Regions from separate parts of the Paenarthrobacter sp. GQ52 genome, predicted to be linked through region 3. Evidence: riboswitches for the same ligand, from Rfam matches in the RefSeq annotation. Region 3 holds a riboswitch; each other region holds the start of a gene.
What was found. A riboswitch is a leader RNA that binds a small molecule or an ion and turns the genes downstream of it on or off. The one in region 3 is predicted to bind cyclic di-AMP.

Region 1 (2,194 bases), on a different contig from region 3:
TCCGCCTTGCTGTTTTCCGCGGCTCCGGCGTCCGCGCACGACGTCGCCGAGTCAACCGCGCCAGCCAACGGTGCCAGCGTGGCGGAAGTCCCGGCGTCGGTCTCCATCACGTTCAACAACCGCCCGCTCGCGATTGGTTCCGGCGTCACCGTGACGTCCGGCGGTGAGAACTGGGCGGACGGTCCGGTCGAAATCATTGACAGCCAGGCTGTCCAAAAGCTTCGCGAGGGCGCTCCAGTTGGTGAATACACCGTGGTATGGCGTGTAGTCAGCTCGGATTCCCACCCCATTGAGGGCACCTTCACGTTCACGGCCACCGCGGGAAGCACGACGACGGCGACTGGCCCGGTTGGTGCCTCGCCGTCGGTGTCGGCGCCGTCAGCCGCAGTACCGACGGCGGGTACCGCAGCGCCGGGAACGGGCAGCAGCGAGCCTGCCGCTGACGCCTCCCAACCCTTCCCTTGGAGCATTGTCGGGCTGGCTGTTGTTGCTGTGGGTCTCGTTATTTACCTTGCTGTTACCGCACGGAAGAAACTTGCAGCTTCCAACAGCCCTGATGGCGATACTTCCGCGGAATAACGCGGTTTTCTACGTACCTGCGAATATCTCGAAACGGACACTGCGACACGCCAGAAGCCCACTTCCCGTTACTTAAATGTGACTTCGGAGGAATCATCGCGTACGGTAGTACCTGTGCCTGTTCCACGTAGCGGGCACTTCCGGCCTGATTGCCTAGCTCTGCCGCAGTCCGGAATCCGTTCGCAGACAAACCTACGGCAGAGACGGGGAACCCAATTTAGGCCGCTTTCGAGCGTGCCTTGGGGTGAAGTCACGAAGCTTCCGCTGAACAGCGGGGGATAGTGGCCGGGTGACTCCCATCCGAATCCGACAGCTAACCTCGCAGGCATCGGGAGAGGCTCTTTCATGTCTTCACGCATTCTTCGCGGCCGTCGTAAGGCGGACAGCGTACGTCCTAATCCGTTCATCTCCATCTCGAAGGCAGTAGCCAGCAACGCTTCCGGCGCTGGCCGCCAGGCAGCTGTTATCGCAGCAGCCTCGGGCCTCGTTTTGACCGGTTCCATTGCTGCTCACGCAGCTGAGGCACCGGTTCAGCGCGACTCCAGCCCCGCAACGGTCGCTGAGACCGTTTCCGAGGCACCCACCAAGGTTGTAACCGCCCTGGCGACGGCTACCGTCAACTTCGAGCGTCCGGCCGTTGCTTCCGTAGCAGCTCCGGTCATCGAAAAGCCGGCTCCCGTTGTTGAGGCCCCTGTGGTCCAGAAGGCAGCCGTCACCACTGCTGCTGCAACAGCTCCCGTCGCCGCCCAGGCTGCGGTTGCTGCTCCTGTGGCCGCCGCACCGGCTGCCCCTGCTCCTGTAGCTGCTGCTCCCGCCGTTGGCGGCGTCAACGCAGCCATGGTTGCCTCGGCTTACGCACAGATCGGCGTCTTCCAGGACTGCACCGCCATGGTCGAGAAGGCTCTCGGCTCCGCTGGCATCCCGGTAGGCGACCTCGGTCCCATGCAGTTCATGAACTACGGCAAGGTCGTTAGCGATCCCCAGCCCGGTGACATGATCGTCCAGTCCGGCCACGTTGCTATCTACATCGGCAACGGCCAGGCAATCAGCGGTGGCATCAACGGCAACCAGACGGGTATCCACCCGATCAGCTGGTTGACCGCAACGGGTCCCCTGACCTACGTACGCGCTGGCGCATAAAGCCTCACGCTTCAGTTCAAAGGCCGGTGCCTTCAAAGACTAATGTCTTTGGAGGTACCGGCCTTTGGCGTTAAGTTCTGTTTGTTAATGTTCAGCAGGGAGAGATTGTTCAGCGAGGAACGTTCGACGGCGGGTCGATAGTCGCGTGGGCGGCGGGGCCCGTGTGGGCCCCTAGGCGTAGTGCCCCTAGGCGAGGTGCGCCCAGGTGTAGTGCCCCTAGGCGAGGGCGATGCCCGGACCTGCGGGCAGAGCAACCTTTGAGGAGATGGCTTGGCCCACTGCCTTGGCTTGCCGCAGCACTTCCTTGGGAGACGGGGTGATGAGGTCCCCAACGCCCACCAGGTGCATCCCTACCGCCCGCATGGCGGCCGCGAAGTTCTGGCCAACGGCTATCCCAAGTTCGGCGAGCATGCGCCGCAACTGGCTTTGGGCGCAGCGTGTGACTACTACGTGGTCTGCCAAGAGGACGCCGTTG
Region 2 (2,194 bases), on a different contig from region 3:
GCACGCACCTGTGAAACGGCAAAGCCGCGCCCGTTCCCGCCATCCGCTCCAGTGGGTACTGGTGCGAACGGCGGCAACGGGCGCGGCAATCAAGCAGTCTGGCTTAGTACCAGTTGTTGGCCAAGTGGAAGCCCAGAGCGGCGGACGGGGATCCGTAGCGCTCCTTGATGTAGTTCAGGCCCCACTTGATCTGGGTCTGGTAGTTGGTTTCCCAGTCAGGACCAACGGTAGCCATCTTGGAAGCAGGCAGGGACTGGACGATGCCGTAGGCGCCGCTGGAAGCGTTCATCGCCGTGGTCTTCCAGTTCGATTCCTTCTCCCACAGCGTGTTCAGGGCAGTCATTTCGCCCGGGCCCCAGCCGTAGTTGCCAAGGATGCTCAGTGCGTACGCCTTGGCAGCAGCGGGGTCGTCCACGGCCTTGGGGGCGGCAGCAGCAGCTGCGGCTTCCGCGGCGGCAGCGGCAGCAGCGGCGTCGGCGGCTTGCTTGGCAGCAGCGTCAGCAGCAGCCTTCTCAACTGCGGCCTGGGCGGCAGCCTGGTCTGCGGCAGCCTTTTCGGCGGCGGCCTGCGCGGCTGCGGCCTGGTCAGCGGCAGCCTTCTCGGCGGCAGCCTTGTCAGCAGTTGCCTTAACCGCGGCGGCCCTGTCGGCTGCACCCTTTTCGGCGGCAGCATCCAGGGAGGCGGAGATCTCGGCCGACTTGTTGGTGTTGACCTGCGCACTGGACTGGGTTCCGGCTACGCGGCTGGCCTCGGGGAGGGTCAGTGCGGCATTGGCGGCGGTTCCGAGCGAGGCAACGCCCAGTGCAGCTGCCACGACACCGGCTACGACGGACATGCGGTGGCCGGACTTACCCTGGCGGGCTGCGTTCTTGAGGACGGACTGCGACTTGGTGAGCGGTGCGTTGTGTTCGTCGCGGTGACGCGCGGAAGGGCGCGTCTGATCGTTAAATTCAGACATGTGATTACCTCTCAGCGCCTGCGGAGTTAGCTGTCGGGTTCGGATGAGGTCATCCGGCCGCGCATCATGCTGCGGCTTCACCCCAAGGGCCGGCCAAAAAGGCCTGGGCCCGGAGACTCTGGGTCCCCCGTCTCTGCCTCGGAGAAAGAACGGACTCCGGGAAGTGGCAGAGCTCGGCGCATCCCGGATGTGGGCCTGCTAGGGACGACCCACCCTTTCGACGGTACAGGAGGATTCCGCAGAAGTCACATTTAGGTAACAGAGATCACGACGCCGGTGAGTCGCCTTGCCCGATTCGTTATAGGCCTTCGATGCTCACGGCAGGGATTCGGAGGGTGAATTCCGTGCGACCCGGCCGCGAGGTCACTTCCACGCTACCGCCATGCGCTGAAACGATGGCTTCCACAATGGACAAGCCGAGTCCGGAGGTGCCCTCAGAGCCCGATCTTGCGGCATCAGCGCGGGCAAACCGGGAGAAGATCCGGCCTTGGAAGTCTTCTGGAATTCCGGGGCCGTTATCCGTCACTGTCACCACGGCACTGCCGTCGGCGGAGAGCATGACGCCTGTGACCACAGTGGTGCCGGGATCCGTGTGTTTGCGGGCATTGGACAACAAATTGGCCAGCACCTGGTGAAGTTGGGTGGCGTCGCCGCGCACAGTGATGGGCTCATCGGGGAGCTGGAGCTGCCAGATGTGGTCCGGTGCCATGACTTTCTCGTCACTAACCGTTTCGATCACGAGCTGTGTCAGGTCCACGTCCTCAAATTTCACGGGCTGGCCCTCATCCAGCCGAGCGAGCAGGAGAAGGTCCTCCACCAGTGTGGTCATGCGTTCGGACTGGCTTTGGACACGTGCCAGCGACTTCCGTCCATCCTCGGTGAAGTTCTCCGTCATCCTCAGCAGCTCGGTATAGCCCCGGATGGCGGTCAGGGGAGTCCGCAGTTCGTGCGAGGCATCGGCCACGAACTGGCGAACCTTGGTTTCGCTTTCCTGCCGTGCTTCCAGCGCGCTCGAAACGTTGTTCAGCATCTGGTTCAAGGCATAGCCGACGCTGCCCACCTCCGTTCCAGGATGGGATGCCGACGGCGGTACGCGCACCGCAAGTGCCACCTCACCGGCGTCGAGAGGCAGGCGCGAAACCTTCGTGGCCACCTCGGAGAGCTGCTCAAGCGGACGCATGGTCCGGCGGATGATGACCGTTCCCACGAGCCCGATCACCACCAGCCCAGCCAGCG
Region 3 (2,194 bases):
GCGGAAGCCGTGGAATACGAGGCACTGGGCGCAGGGGCCGCGGAGCCCGAATTCCTGTCGGCACCGCTGGCTTCATGCGTAGGAGTTTCCTGGCCGAAGAACGGAAGCTCAAGGGCTTGCCCCAAGGTCCCGGCCGTCAGCACTAGTCCAAGCGCACCTGCAACCACGGCCATGCGCTGGCTCATGTGCTTGACCGACGCTGCTTTCCGAAGGGCGGCGTGGGGTTCGCGGCCGAAGGAGGAGGTGGACCCCAGGCTGGGCCTGGCCGCAGAGGGTGCGTCAGAGGGTGCGGCAGCCTGCCGGCGAACATCCTTGCGGCTTGCCAGTGCTGCCGACGCCGTTGCCGCGGCAGCAAGCTGCGCCGGAGACTTACCCCGAGGTGACTCGGTTTGCAGGGACTCGGTGCGGGGCGAGTCGTTGCTCGGTGACTCGGCGGCTTCGGGGGTGCTCGCGGATTCTTCGCGGGCAGGCACTACTGGAATGGCCGTCGTGGCAGGTTCCGGCGTTGAAGCCTGAACCACTGGAATGGCCGCGGTTGCAGGCTCCTGGGCGCTCAGCTCCTGAGGATCCGGCTCCACGCCAGCAGGGGGTGCGCTGGCCGGGGTCACAATAGGGATCGCCGCGGTAGGGGGTCCCGGTGTGGTCGACCTCCGAGCCGCTGGCTGCACCGTAGGTATCGCGGCAGTCATGGGTTCCGCCTGCTCGGACGGTTCGGGCGACGGCTGTGGGGCCGAGGCCTCAGGGGCAATCACGGCAAGGGCTGCACGCTCCCGCTCGGCTGCACGAATTTCCGCACGAGTGGCAGGCGCCACCGTGGTGGGCATGGCCGCAGTGGCGGGTTCCGGCGTCGTGCCTGTGTTAACCGTGCCTGTTACAGCAGCGTCAGTGTTAGTGGCGCCAGTGTCATCTGGGTTTCCGGTGGGGAATCCGCTGGGTTGGGCCCGACGGCGTCCGGTTGGCTTGGTGCGCTCGCCTTCAGTCTGGGCGCGGCGCGGCTGATCCATGGTTGGGGACATGGTGGTTGCCTCTCAACGCCTTCGAGGTTAGCTGTCGGGTTCGGACGAGGCCGTCCGGCCGCCTAAGCGGCTTCACCCCGAGGACTTGGATACCAAGCCCGGGAACTGTGGGTCCCCCGCCTCTGCCGCGGGTCTGGCGGATCCCGGATTGCGGCAGAGCTCGGCGTCAATCCGGAAGCGGCCCAGCGGAGATACGGGTCGCCCTACGACGGTACATGAGCCGGAAAGTAAAGTCACATTAATGTAACGGGCGGTAGGCCTGCCCAACCGAGGGGTTTCTATGACTTAGGCTTCGGTGCCGGTGCGGGAGCCGGCAACTCATGCTGGATCTTCTGGATCTGCACGGCTTGATGAGTTTCCGGGCGGAAGACTTCGTCCACGACTCCAAGCATCCCGCCGGTGGCTCCACGCCGGACTTTGCCCTGGCTGCTCCGGCGCGATGACCAGGACCAAACGCCGGCCAGCAGGGCCGGGAATCCGAGCACTGCCGCCAACACGAGCAAGATATCCATGGCCTAACACTAGCTTCGCGGTGCACCGGCAGGTAGACATTGTCTATGGACCTGCCTGTGATGCCACCCGTCTCGCCCATGCTCGCCAAATCCGTTCCGACCATCCCCGATGTTGGGCACTACGAACCCAAGTGGGACGGATTCCGGACCATCGTCTTCAAGGATGGCGACGAGATCATCCTGGGCAGCCGCAACGAGAAGCCAATGACCCGCTACTTCCCCGAAGTGGTGGAGGCTCTCAGGAAGAACCTGCCGGACAAATGCGTGATCGACGGCGAGATCGTCCTGATCGAGGGCAAGAGGCTCGAATTCGAGGTACTCCAGCAAAGGATCCATCCCGCCGACAGCCGCGTGAGGATGCTCGCCGAGAAGACTCCGGCTTCCATGATTGCGTTCGACATCCTGGCGCTGGGCGACGAGAACCTCATGGACAAGCCGTTCTCCGAGCGCCGCGCCATCCTGGAGCGTGCGCTCGCCAAGGCCGAGCCGCCTGTCCATGTGACCCCGGCAGTGACGGATCTCGAGCGGGCGCAGGAATGGTTCGTGCAGTTGGAAGGCGCGGGACTGGACGGGGTGCTGTCCAAGCCGTTGACCGGGGCCTATCAACCTAACAAGCGCGTGATGTTCAAAACCAAACACGAGCGCACGGCGGATTGTGTGGTGGCC

Region 1: another riboswitch for cyclic di-AMP. It lies ahead of AC6CH8_RS08085 (NlpC/P60 family protein); the one in region 3 lies ahead of AC6CH8_RS11760 (hypothetical protein).
Region 2: another riboswitch for cyclic di-AMP. It lies ahead of AC6CH8_RS18125 (aggregation-promoting factor C-terminal-like domain-containing protein); the one in region 3 lies ahead of AC6CH8_RS11760 (hypothetical protein).

Annotation. Positions count from the first base shown of each region.
Region 1 covers NZ_JCAXEJ010000004.1:204,349-206,542, forward strand. The annotation lists gene AC6CH8_RS08080 (copper resistance CopC family protein) at 1-579, shown strand, start outside; cyclic di-AMP (ydaO/yuaA leader) riboswitch at 754-921, shown strand; gene AC6CH8_RS08085 (NlpC/P60 family protein) at 925-1,719, shown strand; gene AC6CH8_RS08090 (NAD(P)/FAD-dependent oxidoreductase) at 1,936-2,194, opposite strand, start outside.
Region 2 covers NZ_JCAXEJ010000017.1:43,719-45,912, reverse strand. The annotation lists gene AC6CH8_RS18125 (aggregation-promoting factor C-terminal-like domain-containing protein) at 104-958, opposite strand; cyclic di-AMP (ydaO/yuaA leader) riboswitch at 962-1,123, opposite strand; gene AC6CH8_RS18120 (sensor histidine kinase) at 1,257-2,194, opposite strand, start outside.
Region 3 covers NZ_JCAXEJ010000007.1:114,769-116,962, reverse strand. The annotation lists gene AC6CH8_RS11760 (hypothetical protein) at 1-1,016, opposite strand, end outside; cyclic di-AMP (ydaO/yuaA leader) riboswitch at 1,019-1,165, opposite strand; gene AC6CH8_RS11755 (hypothetical protein) at 1,295-1,528, opposite strand; gene AC6CH8_RS11750 (ATP-dependent DNA ligase) at 1,574-2,194, shown strand, end outside.